Regions from separate parts of the Paenibacillus sp. SAF-068 genome, predicted to be linked through region 2. Evidence: riboswitches for the same ligand, from Rfam matches in the RefSeq annotation. Region 2 holds a riboswitch; the other holds the start of a gene.
The links. Region 2 has a riboswitch for glycine ahead of gcvT (glycine cleavage system aminomethyltransferase GcvT). Riboswitches for the same ligand answer to the same signal wherever they lie in the genome.
Positions count from the first base shown of each region.

Region 1: another riboswitch for glycine. It lies ahead of sdaAB (L-serine ammonia-lyase, iron-sulfur-dependent subunit beta); the one in region 2 lies ahead of gcvT (glycine cleavage system aminomethyltransferase GcvT).

Region 1 is NZ_JBQCJX010000005.1:145,637-155,084, reverse strand. It holds gene ACTHPG_RS23435 (arsenic transporter) at 1-193, shown strand, start outside; gene ACTHPG_RS23430 (phosphate ABC transporter substrate-binding protein) at 760-1,686, shown strand; gene pstC (phosphate ABC transporter permease subunit PstC) at 1,802-2,737, shown strand; gene pstA (phosphate ABC transporter permease PstA) at 2,740-3,627, shown strand; gene pstB (phosphate ABC transporter ATP-binding protein PstB) at 3,640-4,395, shown strand; gene ACTHPG_RS23410 (phosphotransferase enzyme family protein) at 4,631-5,608, shown strand; glycine riboswitch at 5,928-6,052, shown strand; glycine riboswitch at 6,057-6,192, shown strand; gene sdaAB (L-serine ammonia-lyase, iron-sulfur-dependent subunit beta) at 6,306-6,995, shown strand; gene sdaAA (L-serine ammonia-lyase, iron-sulfur-dependent, subunit alpha) at 6,985-7,962, shown strand; gene ACTHPG_RS23395 (alpha-glycosidase) at 8,135-9,448, opposite strand, start outside.
Region 2 is NZ_JBQCJX010000002.1:90,399-99,846, reverse strand. It holds gene ACTHPG_RS14495 (PTS mannitol transporter subunit IICB) at 1-571, opposite strand, end outside; gene gcvH (glycine cleavage system protein GcvH) at 991-1,383, opposite strand; glycine riboswitch at 1,727-1,849, shown strand; glycine riboswitch at 1,853-1,954, shown strand; gene gcvT (glycine cleavage system aminomethyltransferase GcvT) at 2,174-3,310, shown strand; gene gcvPA (aminomethyl-transferring glycine dehydrogenase subunit GcvPA) at 3,307-4,662, shown strand; gene gcvPB (aminomethyl-transferring glycine dehydrogenase subunit GcvPB) at 4,659-6,242, shown strand; gene ACTHPG_RS14470 (hypothetical protein) at 6,461-7,243, opposite strand; gene ACTHPG_RS14465 (ABC transporter substrate-binding protein) at 7,240-8,220, opposite strand; gene ACTHPG_RS14460 (alpha/beta hydrolase family protein) at 8,247-9,404, opposite strand.

The DNA of each region.
Region 1 (9,448 bases), on a different contig from region 2:
CATTGGTTCCGATCTGGGTCCCAAAATGACTCCGATAGGGTCTCTTGCCACCTTGCTGTGGTTGCATGTGTTATCCCGCAAAGGTGTGAAGATTACATGGGGATATTATTTCAAGGCTGGCATCATCCTGACCATTCCCACCTTGTTAATTACCCTAGCCGGGTTGGCATTGTGGTTATGGATTCTGGGTTAGAAAAAGTAGTTTTACATTAAGTATCCATAAGATAATTCTGTTGTAATGTAAAAAGCTGCTCTCACAGCTGGTGCGCTACGCACTGGCAGCGAGGCAGTTTTTTTGTTCATCTTCTGTGTCTTCTATAGAAGGAATGAAAATTCTCTATTTCTATTATGCACCTAACCAATTACAGAAGGCCAGCCTCCGATAGGGTTGGCCTTTTTTGCCTACTTCCCAGGCTGAACATTGAAATGACTGAGATTCAACGAGCGCTGACACAGCGCAGGGGACGGAACGATTGTGGAAAAGCGAAGCGTTCGCCTTTATCCCCGGATGTATTCCTTTGAAAAAAAAATCATATAAATCCGGGGATAACAGCGATTGAAACAACGTCCGTTCCCGAAGCGGCCACTTCAGCGCCAAATAAATCCCAAATATTTCAATATACAGCCGATATTTTTAACATTGCGTTTACAAAACACTGTTTTTAAGATGACATACCGAAACTACAATGATTAAAGAGTTGATGGTGAACAAACAAATTCACAAAACGCCATCACTACATTGGGGGAGGAAAACAAAACATGTTTAAAAAGTTGCCGTTTATTTTGATGACCTTAACGTTCGTACTGGTACTCGCAGCATGCGGATCGAAAAATGACGCTGGTACAGAGGGTGCCGCAAGCAATGGATCAGGAGAAGCTGCTACTGAGCTTAGCGGTAACATTCTGGCAGTCGGATCGACAGCATTGCTACCTCTGGTAGAACAAGCTGGACAGAAATTTATGGCAGTTGATGAATATAAGAACGTAACGGTTCAAGTTCAAGGTGGCGGTAGTGGTACTGGTTTGACACAAGTATCTGACGGACAAGCTACAATCGGTAACTCTGATGTATTTGCAGAAGAGAAACTGGAGGACGAAGCCAAAGTAAAAGAACTGGTTGACCATCAGGTAGCAGTAGTAGCTATGGCTCCAGTTAGCAACAAAGCTGCAGGTGTAGAAGATTTGACGAAGCAACAACTGATCGACATTTTCTCCGGTAAAGTAACGAACTGGAAAGATGTTGGTGGCGCGGATCAAGCAATCGTTATTGTAAACCGTCCGAGTAGCTCCGGTACTCGTGCAACGTTCGAGAAGTATGCATTGGGTGCAAAAATGGATGATATCCAAGGTTCGATTCAAGAAGATTCTTCTGGTAACGTAAAAAAATTGGTTTCTGAAACGCCAGGTGCTATTGGTTACCTTGCCCTGTCTTACTTGGATGACAGTTTGCAAGTATTGAAATACGAAGGTGTAGAAGCAACAGTGGAGAACGTAGAAGCAGGAACTTATCCAGTGTGGGCTTACGAGCACATGTATACCAAAGGTGAGCCGGATGCAGCAACAAAAGCGTTCCTGGACTACATCCTGAGTGATGAAATTCAACAAAATGACGTGACAGAACTTGGATACATTCCAATGTCAGGTATGAAAGTAAAACGCGATGCAGCAGGTAATGTGGTTGAGTAATCTTTGAACTTGCGCATACAGCGAAAGAGGCGGACTTAGGTCCCGCCTCTTTACGCGGTTTGCTCTGAAATAATCCCATATTTTGCATTAATTCTACTATAGAAGGATGGTTGTTATGGAACAGACCGAAGGGGGAACGGTAATGAATAACAAGTTGAAACCGCGCCGGCCCTTAAAAGAGAAACATTATTGGGAAGAGTGGACGGGACGGATTTATACGTCGATTTGTGTCGTTTTCCTGATCGTTGTCATGTTTTCCATTGTTTATTTTGTAGCGTCCAAGGGACTATCGACATTTTTCCAGAATGGAATAAGCATAAGTGAATTTCTGGGTGGGAAAACGTGGAATCCAACTGGAGAACCTGCTTTCTACGGGGCATTGCCGTTCATCACAGGTTCTTTCATTACAACCTTGCTTGCAGCATTGATCGCGAGCCCGCTTGGCTTGTGTGCAGCACTCTTCATGACAGAGATTGTCCCGGGTAAAGGGAAAAAGATATTGCAACCTGCGATTGAGCTCTTGTCGGGAATTCCGTCCGTTGTGTACGGATTTATCGGTCTGAGTGTCATCGTACCGTTGCTGCGCAGTATCTTTGGTGGAACAGGCGTCGGGATTGCAGCCGGATGTCTTGTTCTCGCGGTCATGATTCTTCCTACGGTGACAAGTATTATGGCAGATGCGTTGTCCGCGTTGCCAAAAGGATTGCGTGAATCCTCCTACGCACTGGGGGCCACTCGCTGGCAAACCATCTACCGTGTCATTATTCCAACGACCTTACCAGCGTTGTTGACAGGTGTCGTGCTCGGTATGGCTCGTGCTTTTGGTGAAGCACTTGCTGTACAGATGGTTATCGGTAATGCACCGCATGTTCCGACATCCTTGCTCGAATCGGCTTCAACATTAACAAGTGTAATTACACTCAGCATGGGTAACACCACGATGGGTTCCGTTCATAACAATGCACTGTGGAGTATGGCGCTTGTCCTGTTGGTGATGACATTTGTCTTCGTCATTCTGGTTCGCCTGCTTGAAAGGAGAAACCGGGTATGAAAATGAAGGCAAAGACGGTAGATAAAATTGCAACCTCCGTTATCGTTGTATTGGCCCTGTTCATTGTTATGTTATTGCTCGGCCTGCTTGGATTCATCATGTATAGAGGTATTGGACATATCAGCTGGAACTTCCTGACGAGCGCACCACAGTTGCTCAAGGGTGGCGGCGGGATTGGTCCACAGCTCTTTAACTCGGTATTCTTGCTTATCCTGACATTGATCGTTACCATTCCACTTGGATGGGGCGGCGGAATTTACATGGCGGAATACGCCAAACCGGGCAAGATTACCAGCTTCATTCGTCTGGTCGTTGAAGTGTTGTCATCATTCCCGTCCATCGTTATCGGTTTGTTTGGTCTCTTATTGCTAGTAAATCAATTTGGTCTTGGCTTCTCCCTGATCTCGGGTGCCTTGGCTCTGGCAATCTTTAACTTGCCACTGATGGTGCGGACAACGGAGCAGGCGTTCCGAGCTGTTCCGAAGGAACAGAAGGAAGCCGGTCTGGCGCTTGGACTGTCCAAGTGGAAAATTATCACTTCCATTCTGCTGCCCGTGGCATTGCCGAGCTTGATTACGGGTACGATCCTGGCATCGGGCCGGATCTTTGGTGAAGCAGCCGCGCTGATGTTCACCGCAGGTATGAGTAGTCCGCCATTAGACTTTACAGACTGGAATCCGACGAGTCCAAGATCACCGCTTAATCCTTTCCGTCCGGCAGAGACACTTGCTGTTCATATCTGGAAAGTGAATAGTGAAGGCATTGGGCCAGATTCCAAAGAAGTGGCAGCAGGGGCATCCGCCGTGCTTGTCATTCTCGTGCTGGCGTTCAATCTAAGTGCACGCTGGATCGGTCGGGTTGTATTCCGCCGCATGACAGCTTCGAAATAAGGAGGAACCAACATGGCCATACCTTTTGGTACGGAACAGTTAAGCATATATTATGGACATTTTCAGGCGGTTAAACAGATCAGCCTGACGTTTCCTGAAGCAAGCGTAACGGCTCTTATTGGACCGTCTGGTTGCGGTAAATCCACGTTCCTTCGGTCACTTAACCGGATGAACGACGAGATTGCCGGTTCCCGTACAGAGGGACATATCTGGATGGACGGTAACGATCTGAATGAGCCTGGAACCGATGTAATCAAGCTTCGCCAGAAGATTGGCATGGTGTGGCAGAAGCCGAATCCTTTTCATAAGTCCATCTACAACAATATCGCGTTTGGCCCCCGCTACCGTGGTACGAAGAGTAAGAAGGCACTGGATGAAATTGTGGAAAAAAGCTTGCGTCGTGCAGCACTCTGGGACGAAGTGAAAGACAGACTGAACGAGTCAGCTCTGTCTCTCTCGGGTGGACAACAGCAGCGTTTATGTATCGCCCGCGCCCTGTCTGTTGATCCGCAGATTCTGCTGCTCGATGAGCCTGCATCTGCACTTGACCCGGTATCTACCGGTAAAGTTGAAGAGTTGATTACCGAGCTCAAGAAGGAACTGCGGATTGTTATTGTTACCCATAACATGCAGCAGGCAGCACGTATCTCGGATTATACAGCTTACTTCTATCTGGGAAGCATGATTGAGCACGGGGATACAGAACATATTTTCACGAACCCGGACAATCGTCTGACCCAAGAATACATTATGGGCCGTTTTGGTTAATTGGATCATGGAGTGTCACATAGAGCAACAGACAGAGAGATTAAGAGATAAATAGAGAAAAAAAGAAAGCGCAATGCCTGGACGGTTGTTCGGGGGTTGTGCTTTTTTAATTTAATTCTGAAAGAGTTTGCTGCGTGTAAAGCTAGTATGCTACGATATTCAGTGCAAAGATAGCGTTTACATAACTCCGAAGGAGATGTTGATAATCACTACGGATCAGAGGTCTTACGACCATATGGCAGCTCAGATCATTAAGAACTATAACATGGAGAAACCTGTCGTTTCCTATATTCGCCACAATGAGAATCTGACGTATCATGTCGTTGATGAAGCAAATGGGCAGAAGTATCTGCTACGTATTCATCAAGCCGCATATGCAAGTATGACGGGCATTCAGCATACCCCTCCTGCACTGGAGGCAGAGATGAACCTGCTTCATGAGTTAAATGCAACGACAGCATTGCGCGTACAACATCCGGTACGCAATCTATCGGGAGATTGGGTCACGGTATGGAGAAGTGAGGAAGGGAAAGAGATTTGCTGTACAGTATTGGAGTGGATTGAAGGTAGGGACATTCAGCAGGGAGAACGGCTGACAACAGAGCAGATTATGGACTTGGGTGTTCAACTGCAGACACTGCATCAACATGGGCGTATACAGCAACAGAAAGATCGAACAAAGGCACGGCCGGCTTATGGCAATATCCATGAGAACTTGATCATGCTAGGACAGCTGGAGGAAGGTGTCCGATTGGGGATTTTTACAACGGAAGACTTCGATCTGCTTCGTGAGACGTTTGAGAACATTAATAAGCAGCTAGCAACGTACCCACAGCACGCGGAGACATGGGGGATCATTCATGGGGATATTACGCGCAACAATCTGCTGATCACGGGTCAGGGGATTTCCATGATTGATTTTTGTCTACACGGTTACGGTTATTATCTGTTCGATGCCGGTGGGGCAGCGCTTATGTTCAATCGGGAGGAACGTGACATATTCTTATCTGGATACACGAAACAAACCGCACCGCTAACAGAGCGAGATATCCGGCTGATGGAAGGGTTCATGTTGATCTTTACACTGGGGTATTATGCCTTTCAGATGGCGAACGAGTCGAGGCACGAATGGATGAAAGATCGTATGCCGAAGCTATGCAGCAAGTATTGCAGACCTTATGTACAGAACAAGAGCATCTTCTACGAACTGTAAATTGTAATCCGGATGTGCATGGGTTGCCTGAACACCCGAACAGTTCATGGACAATATCATAAAATAGCAGTAAGCACTCATCGATGGAAGGATAATGAAGTGTGAGCTGTATATATACGATATTTTTAACGTAATAATGTGATGAAAGTTGACAAAATATTCTGGTTTTCATCGATTCTATGCGAAATGAAGGAAATACACCCAAAGAAATCGTTAAGTTTGTTGACACTGATCTTCCGGTCGATTAATCTTAATGAGAAGAAATGAACGACTTCCACTACTGTTCTGACATAAGCTCAGAATGGTTCCATACAGCGGATGATAACGAGCGGGAGAGACCTGGGATAGCCGAGCACAATGGCTAATGTTCAGGCACCGAAGGAGCAAGCTGCTGCGCACCCGGCGCAGTGGTTAATCTCTCAGGTAAATGTACCATCGTTGGACGCAACTCTGGAGAGTGCGCGAACTGCGCCACCCAAGGGGTATATGATCAGTCAGGTTGGTGATCTTGCCTGTAATTGCAGGCCGTTCACCTCGTCCTTGGACGCTGCTGATCATGAAACTCTCAGGTATCGAGGACAGAGAGAGGGCCTGAGGCCTTCTTCTGTCCTTTTTTGATGTCATCATTCAGTAATTAAGGAACATTATGGAATGTGATCCTGGATGGAAATGACGAATACAATTGGAGGGTTACAAGGTGCGATTTAAAGATGTTTTTTCAATTATTGGCCCGTCGATGACGGGGCCTTCAAGTTCACATACAGCTGGAGCAGCAAGGCTGGGAAGAATTGCTCGTCAGTGGTTAGGTTGTACGCCTGAACGTGCCCGGCTGACGCTTTACGGTTCATTTGCTGATACGTATCAGGGGCACGGAACAGATCTGGCACTGATCGGTGGTCTGCTGGATTATGTTACAGACGATCCGCGTATCCCGGATGCAGAGCAATACGCAGAAGAAGCGGACATGGATGTTGAATTTTATACAAGTGGTCTGCCTGCTCCTCATCCGAATACCGTCAAAATCGAATTGTGGCACGGAGAACGTGCCTGCTCCTTGATTGGTGCTTCTATTGGTGGTGGAAGTGTATCGGTGCATGCGATGAATGATTTTCGTGTTCAGATTAGTGGTGAGTTTCCGACACTCGTTCTGCGACATGCAGACAAGGCAGGGGTACTTGCGTCAGTAACATCCACAATTAGTTCATCGGGGGTTAACATCGGGTATATGCAGGTGGATCGGAAAGCCCGTGATGGCGAAGCGCTGACCGCGATGGAAATGGATGGGGCGCCTAATCCTGAGATGCTCCAACGTCTAAAGGAGCTGGACCATGTGCTGGACATTCGTGTTATCGATTTGAAGAGAGGGGTTGATTCGAATGCGATTTAAACATTTGCACGAGCTGAATACGATCTGCACAGCGGAATCCAAAACGATTGCTCAGCTGATGATTGAGGAGCAGGTTCAGGAGACCAATACACCGGAAGCGGATGTTGTGAAGCAGATGTCTGAATATTATCAGGTAATGAAGGAAGCGGTACGTAAAGGGTTAACGGAAGATACCACATCACGCAGTGGATTAACGGGTGGAGACGGTAAAAAAATGGCCGATTACATTCGCAAGGGTGAGACTTGCTCAGGGGATGCTTCCGCACTTGCCATGGCATACGCCCTGTGTGTATCTGAAGTGAATGCCTCCATGGGCCGCATTGTAGCAACACCAACAGCCGGTTCCTGCGGCATTATCCCTGGTGTGTTTATTAGCTCACAGGAGCGATTTGGCTGGACGGACGAACATTTGGTGAACGGGTTGTTCTGTGCAGGCGCAGTTGGTTATGTTATTGCGAACAATTCATTTATCTCCGGGGCCGAAGGGGGTTGTCAGGCGGAAGTGGGTTCAGCGATTGGCATGGCTGCGGGTGCCATGGTTGAACTGCGTGGAGGCACACCGGAACAGGTCGTTCATGCCGTAGGCTTGGCGTTAAAAAATACACTCGGTCTCATCTGCGATCCGGTCGCAGGTCTCGTCGAAATTCCGTGCATCGTCCGTAACGGACTGGGTGCAGTTACGGCGCTGGCTGCAGCCGACATGGCCCTGGCCGGAGTGCGTAGTGCCATTCCGTCAGATGAAGTTATCGACGTCATGCTGGAAGTAGGCAGTGCGATGCCGAGCCGCCACCGGGAGACGGCCCAGGGCGGACTGGCCCAAACACCAACCGGTCGTAAAATGATGCAAAAGCTGGCTAAACCGAAGGCCAAGCGTGCAGAGCCTGATACGGAGTCGAAGCCAACGGATTCTGAGACAACTGGAATTGGGGCGGACCATGCTCAAGTGGACACCGACCCTCGGGTTTGATCTGAACCGGGGCCACCGAAATATAACGTGACATTTTGATGTATAACCGCGATATAAAAACAAGCGTCCGCGAACCCGAATCCGGGTTCTGCAGGACGCTTGTTTAATATCGCCAAATGATGCGAAGATGGACTCGCTTATATATGACCTCAGGTATATGTGTTTAATGAATCTAGTCCTGGCTCACAGGCGTACTCAGTACGGCATATCCATACGCGGGCAATTCAATGGCAAGCACGCCATCTTCCTTGGCGGTACGATGGTTTCCGCCAAACAGCTCGGTCCATTCCTCGTCACCAGCTTCCAGCTCGACAATAGCCGTCTCCTCCGAGCGATTGAACAGAACCAGAATGCGTTCCTCTTCATTCTGCCGCTCTAATACCAGTTGGCTGCCATCAGGACGAGCCTGAAGGAAACGAACGGTGCCTTCTGCACGCAGGGCAGGATGAGCATGACGCAGGGAGATCAGTTTCTGATAAAAGTCGAACAGCTCACGGTCCTGCTTCGCTTCATCCCATTCCATGCATTTACGGCAGCCCGGATCATGCTCGCCGTCCATGCCAATCTCGTCTCCGTAATAGATGCACGGCGTACCCATGTAACTGAACTGGAATAACGCAGCCAGCTTCATCTTGCGCTGGTCGCCTTCACACAGCGTGAGCAGCCGCGGGGTATCGTGGCTGTCCAGCAGATTGAATGCTACTTCGCTGGCTTGAAGCGGATAACGGGACAACTGTCGTCCGATGGAGTTCGCGAACTGTTCGGAGTGCATTGTATTTTTCACAAAGAAAGCATTCACGGCATCGGTAAACGGATAGTTCATGGACGCATCGAACTGGTCGCCTTGCAGCCAGGCGGAAGACTCGTTCCATACTTCGCCCAGAATGTAGGCTTCCGGATTGGCAGCCTTGACTACGCGGCGGAAATCCCGCCAAAAGGCATCATCCACTTCGTCTGCGACATCCAGCCGCCATCCGTCCGCACCCACTTCCTTGATCCAGTACTCGGCAACCTTCAGCAGATAGTCCTTAACCTCGGCATTCTCCGTATTCAGCTTTGGCATGTGCGCTTCGAATCCAAAGGTCTCATACGTAGGAATGCCCTCCTTCACGTCGAGCGGGAATTCATGTACATGGAACCAGTCTTTGTATTTGGATTGTTCTCCATTCTTCTGCACATCTACAAACGGCGCAAAAGTCTTCCCGGAATGGTTGAACACAGCATCCAGCAGTACGCGAATTCCACGTGCATGGCACAGCTCGACCAGTCGTTTCACGGTATCTGCGTCACCAAAATGCCGATCTACCCGCAGGTAGTCTTCAGTATCGTATTTGTGGTTGGTGGTGGCTTCGAAGATGGGTGTGAAGTAGATCGCATTAATGCCAAGATCACTGATATAATCCAGATGGTCGATCACGCCTTGAAGGTCACCGCCGAAGAAATTGAAAGGTGTTGGCTCGCCGCCCCACGGTTCCACCTGTTCCGG
Region 2 (9,448 bases):
CGATAATCAGGTTGACCAGCGGTAGCAAGCCCAGATTCATCAGACCTTGCACCCCGGCAGACAATACTTTGCTAATCGCTTCTACAGCTGGCCCAATACCCAGTAGAGCAAAAATCCCCAGGATCCCGCCAATAATACCGGCTGAGAAGTTATTAACCAACATTTCGAATCCGGCTCTAACTTTACCTTCAATGGATTTATCGAACTTTTTGATGATCCATGCTGCCAGTGGTCCGGCAATCATGGCACCGAGGAACATCGGAATATCACTGCCCACGATGACCCCAATGGTCATAATGGCACCCACGACACCACCACGCTGACCATGCACCATCGTACCCCCGGTGTAACCAATCAACAGTGGCAGCAAATATTTGATCATCGGATCGACTAGCTGTTCAAGCGTCTCATTAGGGAACCAGCCTGTTTTAATAAACATAGCCGTAATTAATCCCCAGGCGATAAATGCACCCATATTCGGCATGACCATACCGCTCAGGAATCGGCCAAAACGCTGCACACCTACCCGTAGCCCACCTTTGGAATTGGACGATTGGTCCAAATTACTCATTGTATTATCCTCCTTGGATCAAGTGATTATGATTTATGAAAGGGGTATCATTTCTCCCCTGCTGTAATCCTAAGCGAGAATGCTCTTCTATTCAATGAAATGAAAGCGTACTTTCGTCATGAACAATGATGACAACATTAGGTTATGTAATCGCTTTTATTGATGCATAATCGCTGAAACCATTGGTACACAAGGATTTTATTGCCTATGACATTTGTCATTCCCAATATCATATCCTACCCTATAGCTTGATCCAATCAGAGGACTTACATCCACAATTTGCTTGAATTCTCAATCAAAATCATTCTTGGAAAGCACAAAAAACCTGTGCAAGCATCAGGCTCACACAGGTCAAAACAATATAAAGCTCATTTTATTTTGTTATAAAATATATGTCAATAAGTACAAGTTCGTAGATCCTATTCTTCCGTATGTTTACGATACGCTTCTGCATTCATCAATGAAGATAAAGCTGCTGTCAGATCTCCCTCAACACGAATCTCAATCATCCAGCCTTCCTCGTAAGGAGAACTGTTCACAAGTTCAGGTGAATCTTGCAATGAATCATTGACTGCAATAATTGAACCTGTGACGGGAGAGAACAAGTCCGACACCGTTTTGACCGATTCGATCGTTCCAATGCTGTCTTCTGCTTTTACATTGGATTCAAGGTCAGGCAATTCCACAAACACAATGTCACCCAGCTGATGCTGCGCGAACTCGGTAATGCCAATACGTACAGTATCCTCCCCTACGGTTTGCACCCATTCGTGCTCTTCACTGTACAGGAAATCACTTTTCAATTCGCTCATCGATATCCGCCTCGCTTTTCATTAATGAGTGCATGCGTTCTTTGGCCTTAACCTTTTTCCCAGAACATAGCGTATGATATTTTTGAATCAAATGTCAAGATACCTCACAATTTATTTGATATTGGCCTCCTCAAACCGTAACCTGAATACACTCTTTCTACATATACTGGTGAATATTAGAATAGTAAGCGTAACCTTTTTAAATACACGAACGATAAAATAAAATTCAAAATAAACATTCGGTTTTTAATCATTATCTATGATATCGTTCTTGACATCGGTAGTGGATTCACGTTTTAATGAGAGGAGTAATTGTGTTTATTGGACTATGTTATACCCGCGGATGAATGTAAAGGGAGAGATTACCCATACCACCCGGTTCGGGATGTACATGAGGTAACGCCGAAGGAGTAAACCACCGATAAGCGGGGGTGAATCTCTCAGGCAAAAGGACTTTTACGGGACGCAACTCTGGAGAGCATCTATTCGCCCTGTGCGGGCGTCATGATCACCCAAGGGGAAACCTGCTTTACTAATGCGGCGGGGTAACTCTCAGGTACAAGGGACAGAGCCTTAGAATGCAGCGTGCTACTTGGCATGCCGATTCTTTGGCCTGTCCTTTTCCTTTTTCCCAAAAAACGAAAAACAGGATTCCAATCGGCGCTGCCATAGCTGCCTTACCATACTTATCTACGAATGACTTCTAGCTGAAAATTAAAAAAATAACCTGGTTCATTGATCCACGATTGTATATTCGGCCGTTTTTGACGGCCCATGACGAGGTGATTGGATGTCCGATTTGCTAAGAACACCACTCTTTTCACTATATCAGCAATATGAAGGCGTACGGTGCATTGATTTTGGAGGCTGGGAGCTTCCGGTGCAATTCAGCGGAATCCAGAAAGAACATGAAGCGGTGCGTGAGCGTGCCGGACTGTTCGATGTATCCCATATGGGCGAATTCACGGTACAGGGTGAGCAGGCTGAAACATTTTTGCAACAAATGATGACCAATGATGTGACCACGCTGGTTCCGGGTCAAGCCCAATATACCCTGATGTGTTATCCAGATGGCGGTGTGGTTGACGATCTGCTCGTGTATAAGTTGGAAGATCAGCATTATATGCTCGTCGTTAACGCCTCCAACATCGACAAGGATTGGGCATGGCTGCAAGAGCACCTGATCCCTGGCGTAAGCATGACCAACGATTCGGAGCAGACAGCGCTCCTCGCCCTGCAAGGTCCACTGGCTGTAGATATTATCGGAAAAGTTACAGATACAGATGTAAGCTCCATTGAACCGTTTCGTTTTGTGCAGAATGCCGAAGTATGTGGTGTAAAGTTGCTGTTGTCCCGTACGGGTTATACCGGTGAAGACGGCTTTGAACTATATGTTCCAGCAGATCAGGCTGCTGTAGTGTGGAATGGATTAATGAAAGCCGGTGAAGGTCATGGGCTGGTGCCAACCGGACTTGGTGCCCGGGATACACTGCGCTTTGAAGCGAAGCTTCCTCTATATGGACAGGAATTGTCGGCAACCATCTCTCCGCTTGAAGCTGGTGTTGGCATGTTTGTGAAGCTGAATGCTGGACCCTTTATCGGACACGAAGCTTTGTTACAGCAAAAAAATGACGGTCCCGCCCGCAAACTGGTCGGCATCGAAGTGCTGGAGCGTGGCATTCCCCGCCCCCACTATCCGATTTACGCTGAAGGCGTTCAGATTGGCGAAGTGACGACAGGTACGCAATCCCCTACATTGAAGCGTAATCTGGGGCTTGCCCTCATCGACAGCCGTTATGCTGCGCTGGGGACCCCGCTTGAGATTGAGATCCGCGGTAAGAAACTGAAAGCCGAGGTCGTAAAGACCCCTTTTCACAAACGGACACGTACGTCAAAGACACCTACTCAAGGAGCTGATCAAGCATGAGCAAGCACCGTTACATTCCCATGACCGAGCAAGATCAGAGCGCCATGCTCGCAACCATCGGTGTGGATACGATGGAGGAACTGTTTCAGGACATTCCCCAAGAGATTCGTTATCAGGGTGAGCTGCCCGTATCCTCGAAACTTGATGAATATGCACTGACACGTCACATGTCCAAACAGGCTGGCGCCAATGCCAATTTTGAAACACACGCCAGCTTCCTCGGTGCAGGCATATACGATCATCATGTCCCTTCGGTCATTAATCATGTCATTTCACGTTCGGAGTTCTACACTGCCTACACACCTTATCAGCCTGAGATCAGCCAAGGTGAACTTCAGGCGATTTTCGAATTTCAGTCTTACATCTGTGAATTAACCGGTATGGCTGTAGCCAATGCCAGCATGTATGACGGCGCAACTGCCTTTGCAGAAGCAGGCAATCTGGCCGCAGCGGCAACTCGTCGCAAACAGCTGATCGTATCCCGTACCGTTCATCCGGAAGCCCGTCAGGTATTGCAGGCCTATGCGCATGGACTCCGTTTGGAGATTGTCGAGATCGGCTATAAGGATGGAGTCACTGACTGGGATGCCCTGCAAGCCGCCATATCGGATGATACCGCTGCTGTCATGATTCAGAGTCCGAACTTCTTTGGTGCCGTAGAAAATGTAAAGCAAGCCGCTGACCTCGTGCATGCGCACAAGGGTCTGCTCGTCGTGAGTGCCAACCCGCTATCGCTGGGTCTGCTGGAAGCCCCAGGCAAGCTGGGTGCCGACATCGTTGTTGGCGATGCGCAACCCCTTGGTATCGCCGCTTCACTTGGCGGCCCGACATGCGGATATTTCGCCGTATCCCAGCCTCATATGCGCCGAATTCCTGGTCGAATTGTAGGCCAGACTACGGATCGCAACGGCAAGCGCGGTTTTGTACTGACATTGCAAGCGCGTGAACAGCACATTCGCCGCGAAAAGGCGACATCCAATATATGTTCCAACCAGGCTTTGCTTGCGCTCAGCGCATCTGTCTATATGTCCATTATGGGTAAACAAGGCATGATTGATGTCGCAGATCTGAATCTGCTAAAGAGTCATTACACCCTGAATACATTAACTGCGATTCCCGGCGTTAGCCTAACGTTTAATGCCCCAACATTCAATGAATTTGTGATTAAGCTGCCTGAAGGAACCGACGTGGATGCCCTTCAATTGAAACTGCTGGATGCGGGCTTTATCGGTGGCTATGAGCTTGAACGTGATTATCCGGAGCTTGCCGGACATATGCTGATTGCTGTTACCGAACGACGCAGTAAGGAAGAGATCGACGAATTCGCACGAGCATTGGAGGGATCGCTGTGACTCAGGAAACGACGACAACGACAACGACAACAACGGTACAAGGACAATCCGAAATGGGCGCCTCTGTCTCCACTACGGCTCAATCTGAGACAGCTACAACATTCAGCGCACAGTCCTTATCTCCTGCTCCGGAACAATCATTGATCTTTGAACTCAGCAGTCCTGGACGCGTCGCTTATTCCCTGCCGGAATGTGACGTTCCTCGTCAGGCTGTTGACACGTTGATTCCCCGGGAAATGCTCCGTTCGGAAGCAGCGGCACTGCCTGAAGTATTTGAGGTAGATGTTATCAGACACTATACTGCGCTGTCCCGTCGCAACTTCGGCGTAGATAACGGATTCTATCCGCTGGGTTCTTGTACGATGAAATACAATCCGAAGATTAATGAGGATGTTGCACGTTACAATGGCTTCGCCAAAATCCACCCTTATCAGCATGAATCCAGCATTCAAGGTGCACTTGAACTGTTATATACATTGCAAAACGACCTTGCAGGGCTGACAGGTATGGATGCGGTAACCCTGCAACCAGCCGCTGGTGCCCATGGGGAATGGACCGGACTTATGATGATTCGTGCCTACCACGAAGGTCGTGGTGAACAACGTACCAAAGTCATCGTGCCCGATTCATCTCACGGGACCAACCCTGCAAGTGCAACGGTTGCAGGATTCGAAACGGTGACGATTCCATCGCGCGCAGATGGATTGGTGGATCTCGATGCACTGCGAGCAGCTGTTGGTTCGGATACGGCAGCACTGATGCTAACCAACCCGAATACACTTGGTCTGTTCGAGAAAGATATTCAGGAGATTGCATCCATCGTGCATCAGGCTGGTGGCTTGTTGTATTACGATGGAGCCAATTCCAATGCCATTATGGGCATTACGCGTCCGGGTGATATGGGCTTTGACGTGGTGCATCTGAACTTGCACAAAACGATGAGTACGCCTCATGGCGGTGGTGGACCAGGTGCAGGACCCGTTGGCGTGAAGAGCCGTCTGATTCCGTTCCTGCCTAAACCAATGGTGATCAAGAATGAAGATGGTATGTATGCATTTGATCGTGAAGGTGATCAATCGATTGGTCGGGTCAAAGCCTACTACGGAAACTTCGGTATCCTGGTACGTGCATATGCCTACATTCGCACCTATGGACCAGAAGGTTTGCGTCGTGTATCGGAGTGTGCGGTACTGAATGCCAACTATATGATGGCCCGTCTTGCACCTTACTATGAGATTCCGTATCCAGGTGTATGCAAACATGAATTTGTCATGTCGGGTCGGGGACTGAAGCAATATGGTGTGCGTACACTGGATGTTGCCAAACGATTACTTGATTTTGGATATCATCCGCCTACGGTATACTTCCCGCTCAATGTGGAGGAATGCATCATGATCGAGCCAACGGAAACTGAAAGCAAGGAAACGCTGGATGGGTTCATTGATACGATGATACGGATTGCCAAAGAAGCGGAAGAGACACCTGAATTGGTACTCAACGCACCTTATGGCACACCGGTGACTCGTCTGGATGAGACCACTGCTGCCCGCAAACCTGTACTGAACTGCGCTTGCAGTTAAACCAAGTAATAACCTGTATACGTAGTGCTCCTACAATATCCCTTCCTGAGCATACCATTCGTATCTGTACGGTATCCGCCTGGTGGGTGAAATAATTACGAAGTACAGGGAACATTTACATTAGTTATCCGTTTTAAAAAATAACAGCCACGCAGAAGCGCGGCTGTTATTTTTTCTTCTCCGATTAGGCCCCTATCACTGTCCTGTATTCTTTCAGTCTAAGACTTCCAATTAGCCCGTTCCTTCTTCCCCAAACGCGGACAAGTGTAACAATAGGATCGACCTTGCCGTAAGTATTGAAGACAACATACATTTTTGATCGCAAGTCTCTTCGATGGTTCCAGGGGATGATCAATCATGCGAGTTCTGACACATAGCGGATTCTTTCCCAGCCCAAACACATTAGGAGTCAGCACATTTTGCATAACATGTTCAACAGCAGTTAACTTGCGCATGACAGCTTCTTCGTGCTGAAATGCTTCACAGATGTTCTCCCTGTAGTTTTCCAAAGCCGTTGGCAACTGCCCCCACAACATGCTGACATGCAACCCCGAAACGTAGGACAAACACTCTATTAAAGGACGTGCAGTCCGACTGTAGAAACGGTTGAATTCTGCTTCAATCCAGACGCTTCTTCCTTCCGAATCATTCGGAGCGAGGTCAACCTCCAGTTTTTCAAGTTGAAAAGTAATTCGCGTATATCCCTTTTCCTGCATCAAATGTACATTGAGATTGGCAAGCGAGAGATTGGGAGCTGCATCATACACCGTGACGATATATTGCAGTGCAGCTGCTACACTTCCAAACCAACTGGTGAAATAGGCTGCGGCGACCGTTTGGTCATGCCCCTCGATTAACTGTTGGTAGGTGGACAAGAAGCTGCTCATTTTCTCCGGGTCCAGAATAGAATCGCCATATAAGGATGCAACAGGCACACCATGCAGTTTGTCTACAAGATTAAAGTGGACCCTCAGTTCCTCACGTATCCCCTCGCGCATCATTGACCGAACAAACGAGTCAGGTCATCCAGCATGGAAGTCGCCGCATTAGGTCCGTAACCACCAAACCATGAATCCGACGCCACCTGGAATACCTGATTATTCTTCACGGCCTTCATATTTTTCCAAATTCCAAGACTCTCCAGATTATTATAGATTTCGTCATTATCATTGATCAGGATGATGTAATCCGGATTAATCTCTGGCAGTTTTTCATTCGATAGCACCTCATACCGACTTTCTGCACTTGTCTCCGGGAAAACATCCGGTCTGGAGAAGCCAAAATCGTCGTAAAGCCATCTATAATCCATATCTCCGTAGTAACGAACATCATTTCTGATACGCAATACCATAAGTGTCTTACCTTCCGCTTTGGCGTGTACGTTCTGGATCGCCTCCGCTTTCTCTTTTTCATAGGCAGTGATTACTTCCTCAGCTTTATCGTTCAGACCAAACGAAGCAGCAGTTGCGCGAAATGCCGTCTGCCAGTCAGGTGCTACATACCCATTCTCCAGCATCGCCGTTGGAGCAATCTTGGCGTAACTCTCGTACTGCTCTTCGCTGTTCGTATCCGTCATAATTAGATCTGGCCCAAGAGATAGCAATTTCTCGGCACTAACTTTACCTTGTTCACCAATGATCTCCACATTATTCAAGAAAGGTTTCAAATATAACGGGAAATCTTCGTTTTGTGACTTCACCGTGGCTTTCGGTGTCATACCAAGCGCGATCAGGTGATCCGTCAAATATGTCACTGTTGAAGCGATATTCACCGGTTCTTGAGATAACGTCTGCTCTCCGGTTGTATCCTTAAATGTAAAAGTAGCATCATTAGTATCATTAGATGCAGATTGTTCCTGTGGCGCTGGTTCCTCGGCAGACACACCTGGTTTGACTTCGTTGCCACAGGCCACGATCAGAACTAGCATTGCAAGCAAAACTGCGGTTATAGTTAAATTGCGTTGATTCCGTCGTTTCATTTTATACAAATCCCCTTATTCATTGGTTATTCTTTTCTTATTTTCATGACGCGTGTACTCGTAATCCAGCCCTTTTCATTTCTCATATTCACAAAGAACGAAACAGCATGCTTTGGAAGACGTATCATTGCTTTGTTGTTTATTGCATCCAACGATGCGGGGATCGTCTCCCATTTGGTAATCCTCCAATCCCTATCGTCCTTACACCAATACAACGTAGCTTCCAGAATCGGAACGGATGAGGCATAATGTACGCTGAACCAATCACCCTCGAACTGTTCTCCACGTATCTCAGTAAGTGCCGGTCCCCCCTTAGCGATACTATCAGCAAATGCATAGACCTCACTGCATGTCCATGCATCCTTGTATGAATGCCCAAGACCCGGATGAAGACTTAATCTGCTATGTCTGTTAATCGGGTAACAGTTGAGATGCTCTTCATAGGACTTGTTGAAAATGGATAGCGGAAAATGTGTATCATTACTCCCGTTAAGCCACAACATCGGTAGTCGACTCCCGGAGAGGTAAGTAGAGGGATCCCATAATAAACGAATACGTTCAGCATCTACCTCCGGCATAGAAGCAAAGCCCATTCCATAATAGGAACCTGGTTCATATAAATACCCACATCCATAAACAGGCATGGCAAAAGAAAGCCTAGTATCCAGTCCTGCTACCAAACTTGTGATGATCCCTCCCCAGGAAATTCCGGTTATGCCTACTCGATGTTTATCCACCCCTTTGAAGGAGCCGAGAAGTGAATGGGCCTTTATTACGGCAGCTACCGCATGATACATCCATTGGTCCTCTACAGGCTGCTCGTAATCGGCAAATACACCTTGCTTCACTGGTCCGCTCCATGGATGTGAAGGCCATTCCATTCGTTCTGTGTGTTCCTCATCCCCGTATGGAACATGTCCTTCCAGATCCATGGCAATCGCAGCATACCCCCTTGCCATCCATTCTTTCACCCAGCTCTTATATGCTGTGCCAGCTCCACCATGGACCAATATAAGAGCTGGCACTTCCTCGTCCGGAGAGATTGAGTCCGGGATTCCATAGTAGGCAAATATGCGAGTAGCACGTCCTTTGTATGAAACACCCTCATAGAATAAGGAATTAACTCCGGTATGTAGATCTTCGGAGAGTTGGAATCGTTCAGGTACTTCGTATAATTGCTCCAGATTCCAAGGCGGCTTTCCAGAAATGGAACAGTCACCTCCTTGAA